4 regions of the Geobacillus stearothermophilus ATCC 12980 genome follow, and region 1 is predicted to be linked to each of the others. Evidence: predicted binding sites of a transcription regulator. Region 1 holds the regulator's gene; each other region holds the start of a gene.
The links. The regulator Rex, encoded in region 1, represses fermentation and respiration genes when NADH is low (regulators of the CRP and FNR family bind a similar motif). The targets are predictions, from matches to a motif close to TTGTGAAATATTTCACAA.
Positions count from the first base shown of each region.

Region 2: a site for Rex is predicted at 1,163-1,180, ahead of QSJ10_RS03290 (DUF2249 domain-containing protein). Genes of this name have one in related genera too.
Region 3: a site for Rex is predicted at 737-754, ahead of QSJ10_RS03400 (hemerythrin domain-containing protein). Genes of this name have one in related genera too.
Region 4: a site for Rex is predicted at 1,016-1,033, ahead of QSJ10_RS02245 (L-lactate dehydrogenase). Genes of this name have one in related genera too.

Region 1 covers NZ_CP128494.1:227,093-229,293, forward strand. Annotated here, with positions in the region: gene abc-f (ribosomal protection-like ABC-F family protein) at 1-209, opposite strand, end outside; gene moaC (cyclic pyranopterin monophosphate synthase MoaC) at 305-793, shown strand; gene QSJ10_RS01295 (redox-sensing transcriptional repressor Rex) at 809-1,450, shown strand; gene tatA (twin-arginine translocase TatA/TatE family subunit) at 1,468-1,620, shown strand; gene tatC (twin-arginine translocase subunit TatC) at 1,641-2,201, shown strand, end outside.
Region 2 covers NZ_CP128494.1:599,341-601,541, forward strand. Annotated here, with positions in the region: gene QSJ10_RS03280 (membrane protein) at 1-669, opposite strand, end outside; gene QSJ10_RS03285 (DUF2249 domain-containing protein) at 666-875, opposite strand; gene QSJ10_RS03290 (DUF2249 domain-containing protein) at 879-1,112, opposite strand; gene QSJ10_RS03295 (Crp/Fnr family transcriptional regulator) at 1,349-2,041, opposite strand.
Region 3 covers NZ_CP128494.1:621,259-623,459, forward strand. Annotated here, with positions in the region: partial or broken gene QSJ10_RS03395 (thiamine pyrophosphate-dependent enzyme) at 109-670, opposite strand; gene QSJ10_RS03400 (hemerythrin domain-containing protein) at 861-1,268, shown strand; gene QSJ10_RS03405 (nitrate reductase subunit alpha) at 1,300-2,201, shown strand, end outside.
Region 4 covers NZ_CP128494.1:418,400-420,600, reverse strand. Annotated here, with positions in the region: gene QSJ10_RS02245 (L-lactate dehydrogenase) at 39-992, opposite strand; gene QSJ10_RS02240 (ABC transporter permease) at 1,141-1,926, opposite strand; gene QSJ10_RS02235 (ABC transporter permease) at 1,930-2,201, opposite strand, start outside.

The sequences.
Region 1 (2,201 bases):
TAGCCGATTTTGATATGGCTTGGCTTGATGATTTCACCGCTGTCGGAAGAAAGTTCGCCGGCGATGATCTTCAGCAGCGTCGATTTGCCTGCGCCGTTGCGGCCGACAAGAGCAATGCGGGCGCGGGACTGTATTTCTAGTTTTATATTCGATAAAATAAGGTCAGCGCCAAAATATTTCGTGAGTCCATTCACTTGCAAAATGATCATGTCCGTCACCTCGCGAATAGTTTAACGTAAGTCGCGAAAACGGTCAAAGACAGATAACGAAAAATGGTGTATAGTGATAAATGGAGGAGATTGTCTTGTCATCGTTTACGCATTTCAATGAACAAGGCCGGGCGAAAATGGTCGACATTACGAACAAGGAAGATACGATCAGGATAGCGGTGGCGAGAACGAGCGTCACCGTCAATGAAGAGATTTACGAAAAGATGACGAACAATGCCATTGAGAAAGGTGATGTGCTGGCGGTAGCCCAGGTGGCCGGGGTCATGGCGGCGAAAAAAACGGCCGATCTTATTCCGATGTGCCATCCGCTTATGTTAAAAGGCGTCGATATTGCCTTTGCTTGGGAAAAAGAGGCGGAAGCGTATAAACTTGTGATTACCGTGACGGTCAAAACGAAAGGGAGCACAGGAGTGGAGATGGAAGCGCTGACGGCGGCTTCGGTATGCGCATTGACTGTGTACGACATGTGCAAATCGCTCGATAAAGGAATGACGATCGGTCCAACGTATTTGGTCGAAAAAACGGGCGGGAAGTCCGGCCATTATCGACGGAAAACCGATTAGCTGGGGGATGAAACGATGAGCAACGAACAACCGAAAATCCCGCAGGCGACTGCCAAGCGTCTGCCGTTATACTATCGGTTTTTGAAAAATTTACATGCCTCAGGGAAGCAGCGCGTGTCCTCCGCCGAGCTGAGCGAGGCGGTGAAAGTCGATCCGGCGACAATTCGCCGCGACTTTTCGTATTTTGGCGCGCTTGGCAAAAAGGGATACGGGTATAATGTCAATTATTTGTTGTCGTTTTTCCGCCAGACGCTTGAAGAGGATGAGGTGACCGAAGTCGCCTTGTTTGGCGTCGGCAATTTAGGCACCGCCTTTTTAAACTACAACTTTTCGAAAAATAACAACACGAAAATTGTCATGGCGTTTGATGTCGATGAACGGAAGGTCGGAACGACAGTCGGCGGGGTGCCGGTCTATCATCTCGATGAGCTGGAGGAGCGGCTTCGCGGCGACATTCCGATCGCGATTTTAACCGTGCCGGCCGCCGCGGCTCAAGCGCTGACCGACCGCCTTGTCGCGCAAGGAATTAAAGGCATTTTAAACTTTACTCCGGCGCGGTTGAACGTGCCGAACCATATTCGTGTCCATCATATCGATTTAGCCATTGAGCTGCAGTCGCTCGTCTATTTTTTGAAAAACTATCCATCGCCATCGTAAAAAGGAGAGAACAACACATGAAATATTTGTTGCTCGTTCTTGTCATTTTGTTGCTGTTTGGCACGAAAAAGCTGCCGGAGTTGGGGCGGTCGTTCGGCCAGTCGCTTCGCGAGTTTAAAGACGCCACAAAAGGGCTCGCTGATGACGAAGAAACGAAAACCGACCGATGACAAGGCAGGATGGGGAAACGATGAATGACAAAGAAATGTCCGTGTATGAACACCTCGGAGAGCTGCGGAAACGGCTGATCATCGTGCTTCTCTTTTTCGTTGCGGCGCTTGTAGCCAGCTTCTTTTTTGTCGATGACGTCATTGTGTATTTGCAGCACACTGCGGAAGCGAAACAGCTGACGATGAACGCGTTCCGCCTCACCGATCCGATTAAAGTGTATTTTCAGTTTGCCTTTGTCATCGCCGCTGTACTGACTGCTCCGGTGCTGTTGTATCAAATTTGGGCGTTTGTCAGTCCGGGGCTGTATGAAAAAGAGCGGAAAGCAACGCTCAGCTACATTCCAGCATCGATCATTCTATTTTTAGCCGGGGTTGGTTTTGCGTATTTCGTCTTGTTTCCATTTGTCGTCCGGTTTATGAATCAGCTGGCGGAACGGCTCGGCATTCAACAGATGATCGGCATTAATGAATATTTTCAGTTTTTGCTGCAGCTCGTGCTGCCGTTTGGCATCGTGTTTCAGCTGCCGATTGTTGTCCTGTTTTTCACCCGCTTAGGGCTTATTACGCCGCAGCTTCTTGTT
Region 2 (2,201 bases), 370 kb from region 1:
CGCCGGCCGCAGCGAAAAGCCGTGGGCGAGCGAGAACATCGGTACCATTTTGTACGAAAAGCCTATGATGAGAAGTGTGAACCAGCCGCACAGCCCGAACAGCACATGCAAGCCGAACACCGTTTCATGACTGTTGGCGCCTGTGGCGGCGAAAAAGTGAAAGGCAAGCAGCCCTCCAGCGGCGCCCGTCAGCAGCAAAAACAACAAGGAAGTCGCGACAAACAGCGTCATGATCGTTTTGTTTTTTTGTTGTTTTAATGTCATCGCCATTTGCCAGACAAACAGCACGATGCCGAACAGCAGAAGCAAGCCAGGGAGAAACGCTTGGTTTGGCGTAAACGCTAAACTGGCGGCAAAGGTGACGATGCCGAGAGCGGTGATCGCAAACTGCCAAAAACCGAGCCGCTCGCTCCAAATCGGCGTCAAAAAGGCGACCGGAACGAGCTGGTACATCGCCCCCATGGCCGTCATCAATGCAAAGCCAAGCAACGCCAGGTGGGCCGCCGCCCATACGAACGGCAGCCGGAACGCGCCGCTGCTAAGTGAGGGAATCGCTCCAAGCAACATAAGCTGCGATGCGGCGAACGCCAACACGGCGAACATGATAAACGAGAACGGAAGACGGACGTCTGTTTCCGTCCCCGTGCGAGTAGGAAACACGTTGCTCATCCTTTCGTAATGCGGATTTCAAAGCTGCCGTCTTCGCGTGCGACCGTCTCGTGCCGGTAGCCGAGCTCGTCAAGCTGTTCGTACAAAAACATCGGGCGGCGGTCGTTAATGATCGTCAGCGTCTCCCCAGGATTCAGCTTCGCGAGGGCAGCGAGCGTCCGCATCATCGGCTGCGGCGGCTCGAGTCCGCGGTTATCGAGGATCATCGGTCATCCCCCCTGCTTCACAAACGTTACTTTCCAATGTTTTTTTTCGATTTGTTCGGCCTCGTACGTAAACCCTTTCGCTTTCATAATCGGAAACAGCGGCAGCGGCTTGAATGGAGCGTGCAAAATGAACGTATCGCCCGGCTGCAGCGGTTTGATGGCGTTCATAATTTTTTCAAACGGCTCACGTTTCTGCCGCAAATCTTCGCGCACATCGAGTTCAATCGTCACACCCATGCGCTTTCCTCCTTTTTGACTATCATGATAATTATTTTCACTGTGGAATGTTGTGATATAGCTCACATCTTTCGGCCGAAACATGACATATTCCACTTTGGAAAAAAGGTTTCGTTTTCGTTTGAAAGGGCGGAATAGCATGTTCCAGAAAGATGGGCTTGCCGAAATGTTTGAAAGGAAACCCCATCAGCTCCATTGCGCATCCCGACCGGTACCGGACGATGGGGAAAAAGGAGTTAGAAAAAGATTTCTTGTTCGAGCCCTTCGCGGTCAATCAAATAAAAGCCGTGTTCGTCGACGTCAATCAGCCCTTTCCGTTTCAGCTGGCTCAACGTCCGGCTGACCGTTTCCCGGGCGGTGCCGATCATGTTGGCCAGCTCGCGGTTCGTCACATGGGCGGTGAGACGGTGCCACTTCCCTTGTTTGACGGCGTTCGTGCGCGTCAGCCGCAACAAAAGCAGCACGATTTGTTCGTACGTATTATGGAGCACTTGCGCCTCAAGCCGGTTTTGCAAGTCGACGATTTTTTCGCCCATGACGCGGAACAGTTTTATGCAAAGTTCAGGGCTCGCCATCAGCACTTGTTCGAAATCGTGGATCGGGATCGCGATCAATGTCGCTTCCTCGACCACTTCGGCGTGGGCCGGATAGGTGCCTTTTAAGAAAAAGCCGGCATGCGGAAACATTTCTCCCGTCTGCAAAATCGAAACGATTTGTTCTTTCCCGCTGAAGTCCGTTTTATAAATTTTTACCGTGCCGGAATGAATGAAATAGACACGTTCTAACGGGTCGCCTTGCATAAAGACAAACGTCCGCGGCTTGTAAACGCGCACGTGGGAAATGGCAACCAGCGAATCAAGCTCGTAATCGGACAGTTCACGAAACAACGGAACAGCTTTTAAGCGGTCTTTCATCCAATGGTTCGCCATGGCGTTCTCTCCTTTGGAAATGTGACAAAAGTGTGGCGGCTGTCAACAGAGCATCGATGCTTTTCTCTTTTTGAACATCCGCGCCGTTTGGCCTTTTTTGCCTTCATTGTATACATTCTTACGCCATAAAGCTGTGATATAAATCATAACGGACATTTGC
Region 3 (2,201 bases), 390 kb from region 1:
TCTTAAATGGTGTTTTCAGGATAGATTGAGAGAAAACGAAGTGATGCACATCACTTTCCATCAAAAAAGCGTCCGCGGTTGTTTGTTGGCGGGCGCTTTTTGCATTAGTCAACGGGTCAAAACGGCTTGATTGTTGCTTTGCCCGGAGGGGGGAACGATTCGGATAGACGTTTTCTTCCTCGGCAATACTGAAATCAAGCAAGACTGGCCCATCATGTTTTAACGCTTTTTTTATGATATCTTCCGCTTCCTCTTCTGAATCGATCGCATATCCTATGGCTCCGTATGCTTCGGCAAGCTTAGCAAAATGGGGGGATGTAATCTTCACTGCTGAATAACGCTTTTGGTAAAACAGTTCCTGCCATTGACGCACCATTCCTAAGTAGCCATTATTCAAAACGGCGATTTTAATTGGAAGTTTGTAGGTGACGGCGGTCATTATCTCTTGTACATTCATTTGAAAGCTGCCATCCCCGCTGATGTAAATCACCGTCTTGCCTGGCGAGGCGACAGCAGCGCCAATGGCTGCCGGAAGGCCATACCCCATCGTTCCGAGTCCGCCTGACGTTAAAAATGTGCGCAGTTTTGTGAATGTATAGTGATGGGCTGTCCATATTTGGTGTTGCCCGACATCGGTGACGACAATGGCCTCTTCTTTCGTCAAATGGGAAGATCAACCATTTTTCCACTTCCTTTTTAATTTTCTTACATTTTAAACAACGGATGTGATCACTGTATGTGAATATCGTCACATTAAAGTATAAGGAACATCTTTTTCCGTTTTTGCATAATCGATTAGGTGTTTGGAAAATATAGTTTAGTGAGAGAAATCGGTGCAAATAAGGAAGTGAGATGATGAAATGAGTGGGCCGTCACTACGGAAATTGGAAGCGCACCGTTCTATTCATCATGGCGCCTTTGTCGAAGCGAAGCGCCTGACAGAGTTGTTGGAAACATTGTATGCCGATGGGCGTTGTGGGCATGCCGCTGAAGTGGCGGATGCCCTTGTCGAGCACTGGGAAACACGGATCATCGCCCATGCGGAAGCAGAAGAAGAAGGCTTTTACCGCGAGAAGGCAAAGGAGAGAGGGGAGCTGTCCGAAGTGATTGCTCAGCTCAAGCGCGACCATGACATGATGAGAACGTTGATTGCTGAAATTAGGAAGCGACTTCCAGAACAGATCGACCGCGAGGTGTTGACCCGCTTTCACACGCTGCTTCATATCAACCGCATCCATAGCACGGATGAAGAGGCGCTGCTTTTTTAATTGAAAGGAGAGAAAGGAGTGGCAAAACGGAATGAACGAAAAACCTGCTCCGCTTTTGCGCAAATTGAAATACTTTGGCCGGTCGGAAAAAATCGCTAGCCACGCCGAGTTGTCGCCATACGGACGGGACGCAGAGAAAACATACCGCCGCCGCTGGCAGCATGATAAAGTGGTTCGTACAACCCATGGAGTCAATTGCACAGGCTCGTGCAGTTGGAAAGTGCATGTGAAAGACGGCATTATTGCATGGGAAACGCAGCAAACCGACTACCCGACAACAGGCCCTGATATGCCGGAGTATGAGCCGCGCGGCTGTCCGAGGGGAGCGAGTTTTTCCTGGTATACATACAGCCCGCTTCGCGTTCGCTATCCGTATGTGCGCGGGGCGCTGTTGAGGCTTTGGAAAGAAGCGCTGCAACAAGAAGGAGACCCTGTGGCTGCGTGGAAGTCGATTGTCGAGGACCCGGAAAAAGCGAAACGGTACAAACGCGCCCGTGGAAAAGGAGGATTCGTACGGGCGAAATGGGATGACGTTTATACGATGATCGCCGCTTCCCTTATTTATACGATTCAAAAATACGGGCCGGATCGCATTTTCGGCTTCTCGCCGATTCCGGCGATGTCGATGGTCAGTTATGCGGCAGGAGCCCGTTTTTTGAATTTAATTGGCGGGGCGCTGCTCAGCTTTTATGACTGGTATGCTGATTTGCCGCCGGCTTCCCCGCAAATATGGGGGGAACAGACGGACGTCCCGGAAAGTTCAGACTGGTTTAACTCGAGCTACATGATTGTCTGGGGATCGAACTTGCCGCAAACGCGCACCCCGGATGCCCATTTTTACGTTGAGGGGCGCTACCGGGGGACAAAAGTCGTTGCTATTAGCCCTGACTATGCCGAATTTGTGAAGTTTGCCGACAACTGGCTGCCGGTGCA
Region 4 (2,201 bases), 190 kb from region 1:
ACGAGAAAGACTGTCGGCACAACTTTTCGTTTGTTGCCTCATCGCGTAAAAGCACGGGCTAGCACGCTTTTTAATGTAGCTGCGCTATGATGGAATCGATTTTTTTCGTCATCATTCAATTCAATTTCGATCACCTCGCGGATGCCATTGCGGTTAATGACAGCCGGCACGCCGATGTAGACGTCGCGCTCCCCATATAGGCCATCGAGGTAGGCTGATACGGTCAAAATAGCGTTTTCGTTATGCAAAATGGCGCGCGTCACGCGGGCAAGCCCCATCGCAATCCCGTAGTACGTCGCTCCTTTTTTCTCAATAATTTGGTAGGCGGCATCGCGCACATTGACAAAAATGCGCTCGAGATCTTTTTGCGCTTCTTCCCCTTTGGACTCGACCAGCTTGCGGATCGGCATGACGCCGATATAAGCCTGGCTCCAGACCGGGAGTTCAGTGTCGCCGTGTTCCCCAATAATATAGGCATGAACATTTTGCGGAGCGACAGAGAAATACTCGCCCAACAAAAAGCGGAACCGCGCCGTATCTAAAATCGTCCCCGAACCGATCACCCGCTCATGCGGCAGGCCGCTGAATTTCCACGTCGCGTACGTTAAAATGTCGACCGGATTGGTGGCGACGAGAAACAGTCCTTGAAATCCGGATGCCATGACCGACTCAACGATCGAGCGGAAAATGGCAATGTTTTTGTCCACAAGATCAAGCCGCGTCTCGCCCGGTTTTTGGTTGGCGCCGGCGCAAATGACAACCAAATCGGCATCGCGGCAATCATCGTAATCGCCGTGCCAAATGTCAACCGGCTTCGGCGCAAATACTTTCCCATGGTTGAAGTCCATCGCATCGCCTATGGCCTTGCTTTCATTCGCATCGATGAGCACGATCTCATCGGCAATCCCTTGATTCATTAAGGCAAACACATAACTGGCGCCGACAAACCCGGCGCCGATGACCACTACTCGGGCTCCACCGTTGTTTTTCATTGCATTCATCCTCCCTCAATATAATGCGAACACTTTCATATAAATATTTTACGCGAAAGGCGCACCGCAATGCATGCGCGATTGTGGCGATTGTTTGACTATTGTTTGTCCATTTCATGACAGACGCCGCGGCAAACAACGGGAGCACTCAGCTCCCCGTCCCGCGGTACCTCCTGACCCCGGCGCTCCAGAGCATCACGGCGATGATGAAAAACAACATGCCGACAACCGGGGTCAAAAACGCATAACCATACCATTCCTGCTTATGGAGAAAATACGAAGCTGGATAAACGCCGACAAAGGCAAACGGCAGCACCCACGTTAATATATAGCGGATGACGCGGTGATAAATATCGACCGGATAGCGGCCGTAGCTGCTGATGTTGTACATCATCGGCATGATGGATGTGCGGGCGTCGGCAAAAAAACTGATCGTCGCCAGTGAAATGAAAATGCCGGCGTAAATCAATGCACCGCCAATCACAAGCAAAATAAACACGAAGACATCATACCAATGAAATGAAAGAGACAAGCGGCTGCCGGCATACAGCATAATGATCAGCCCGGGCACAGCGCCAAGCAACGATTCGAGCTCCATCCGCTCCAAAATGATCTGGAACAGGCTGTGAACCGGGCGCGTCAACACGCGATCCATTTCTCCCTGAACAATGTAGCGCTCGTTGAAATCCCATAGATTAAAAAAGGCGCCAAATACGGCGTACGGCACAAGGAAAAAGCCGTAAATAAACAACATCTCATCGCGCGACCAACCGTGAAGCAGCGTCGTATGGCCAAACACGACGAGCAAGAACACCAAGTTGACCGCCTGCGCCATGAAGTCGGACAACCATTCAATCAGCAAATCCGCGCGGTATTGCCATTTTGTCTTCATGTACTGGGCCATATATTGAAAAAAAACCGATACGTAAAACAAAGTCTACCCCCCTTGCACAACGAGCCGTTTTTTCGCCACCCGCCATAACAGCACAATCGGAAACCATAACAGCACGCACCATGCCGCCTGCAGAAGCAGGCCATCACGGACAGCAGCTCCTTGAAAACTTTCTGTGATGATCATGCTTGGAATGTAGCTGATGGCTTGAAACGGCATATACGCCATGAGCTGTTGCGCCCAATCCGGGTAAAACGACAACGGCAAAATCAGACCGGAAAATAGATCAATAATAAACCGTTTCGCCCTCAGCAGCC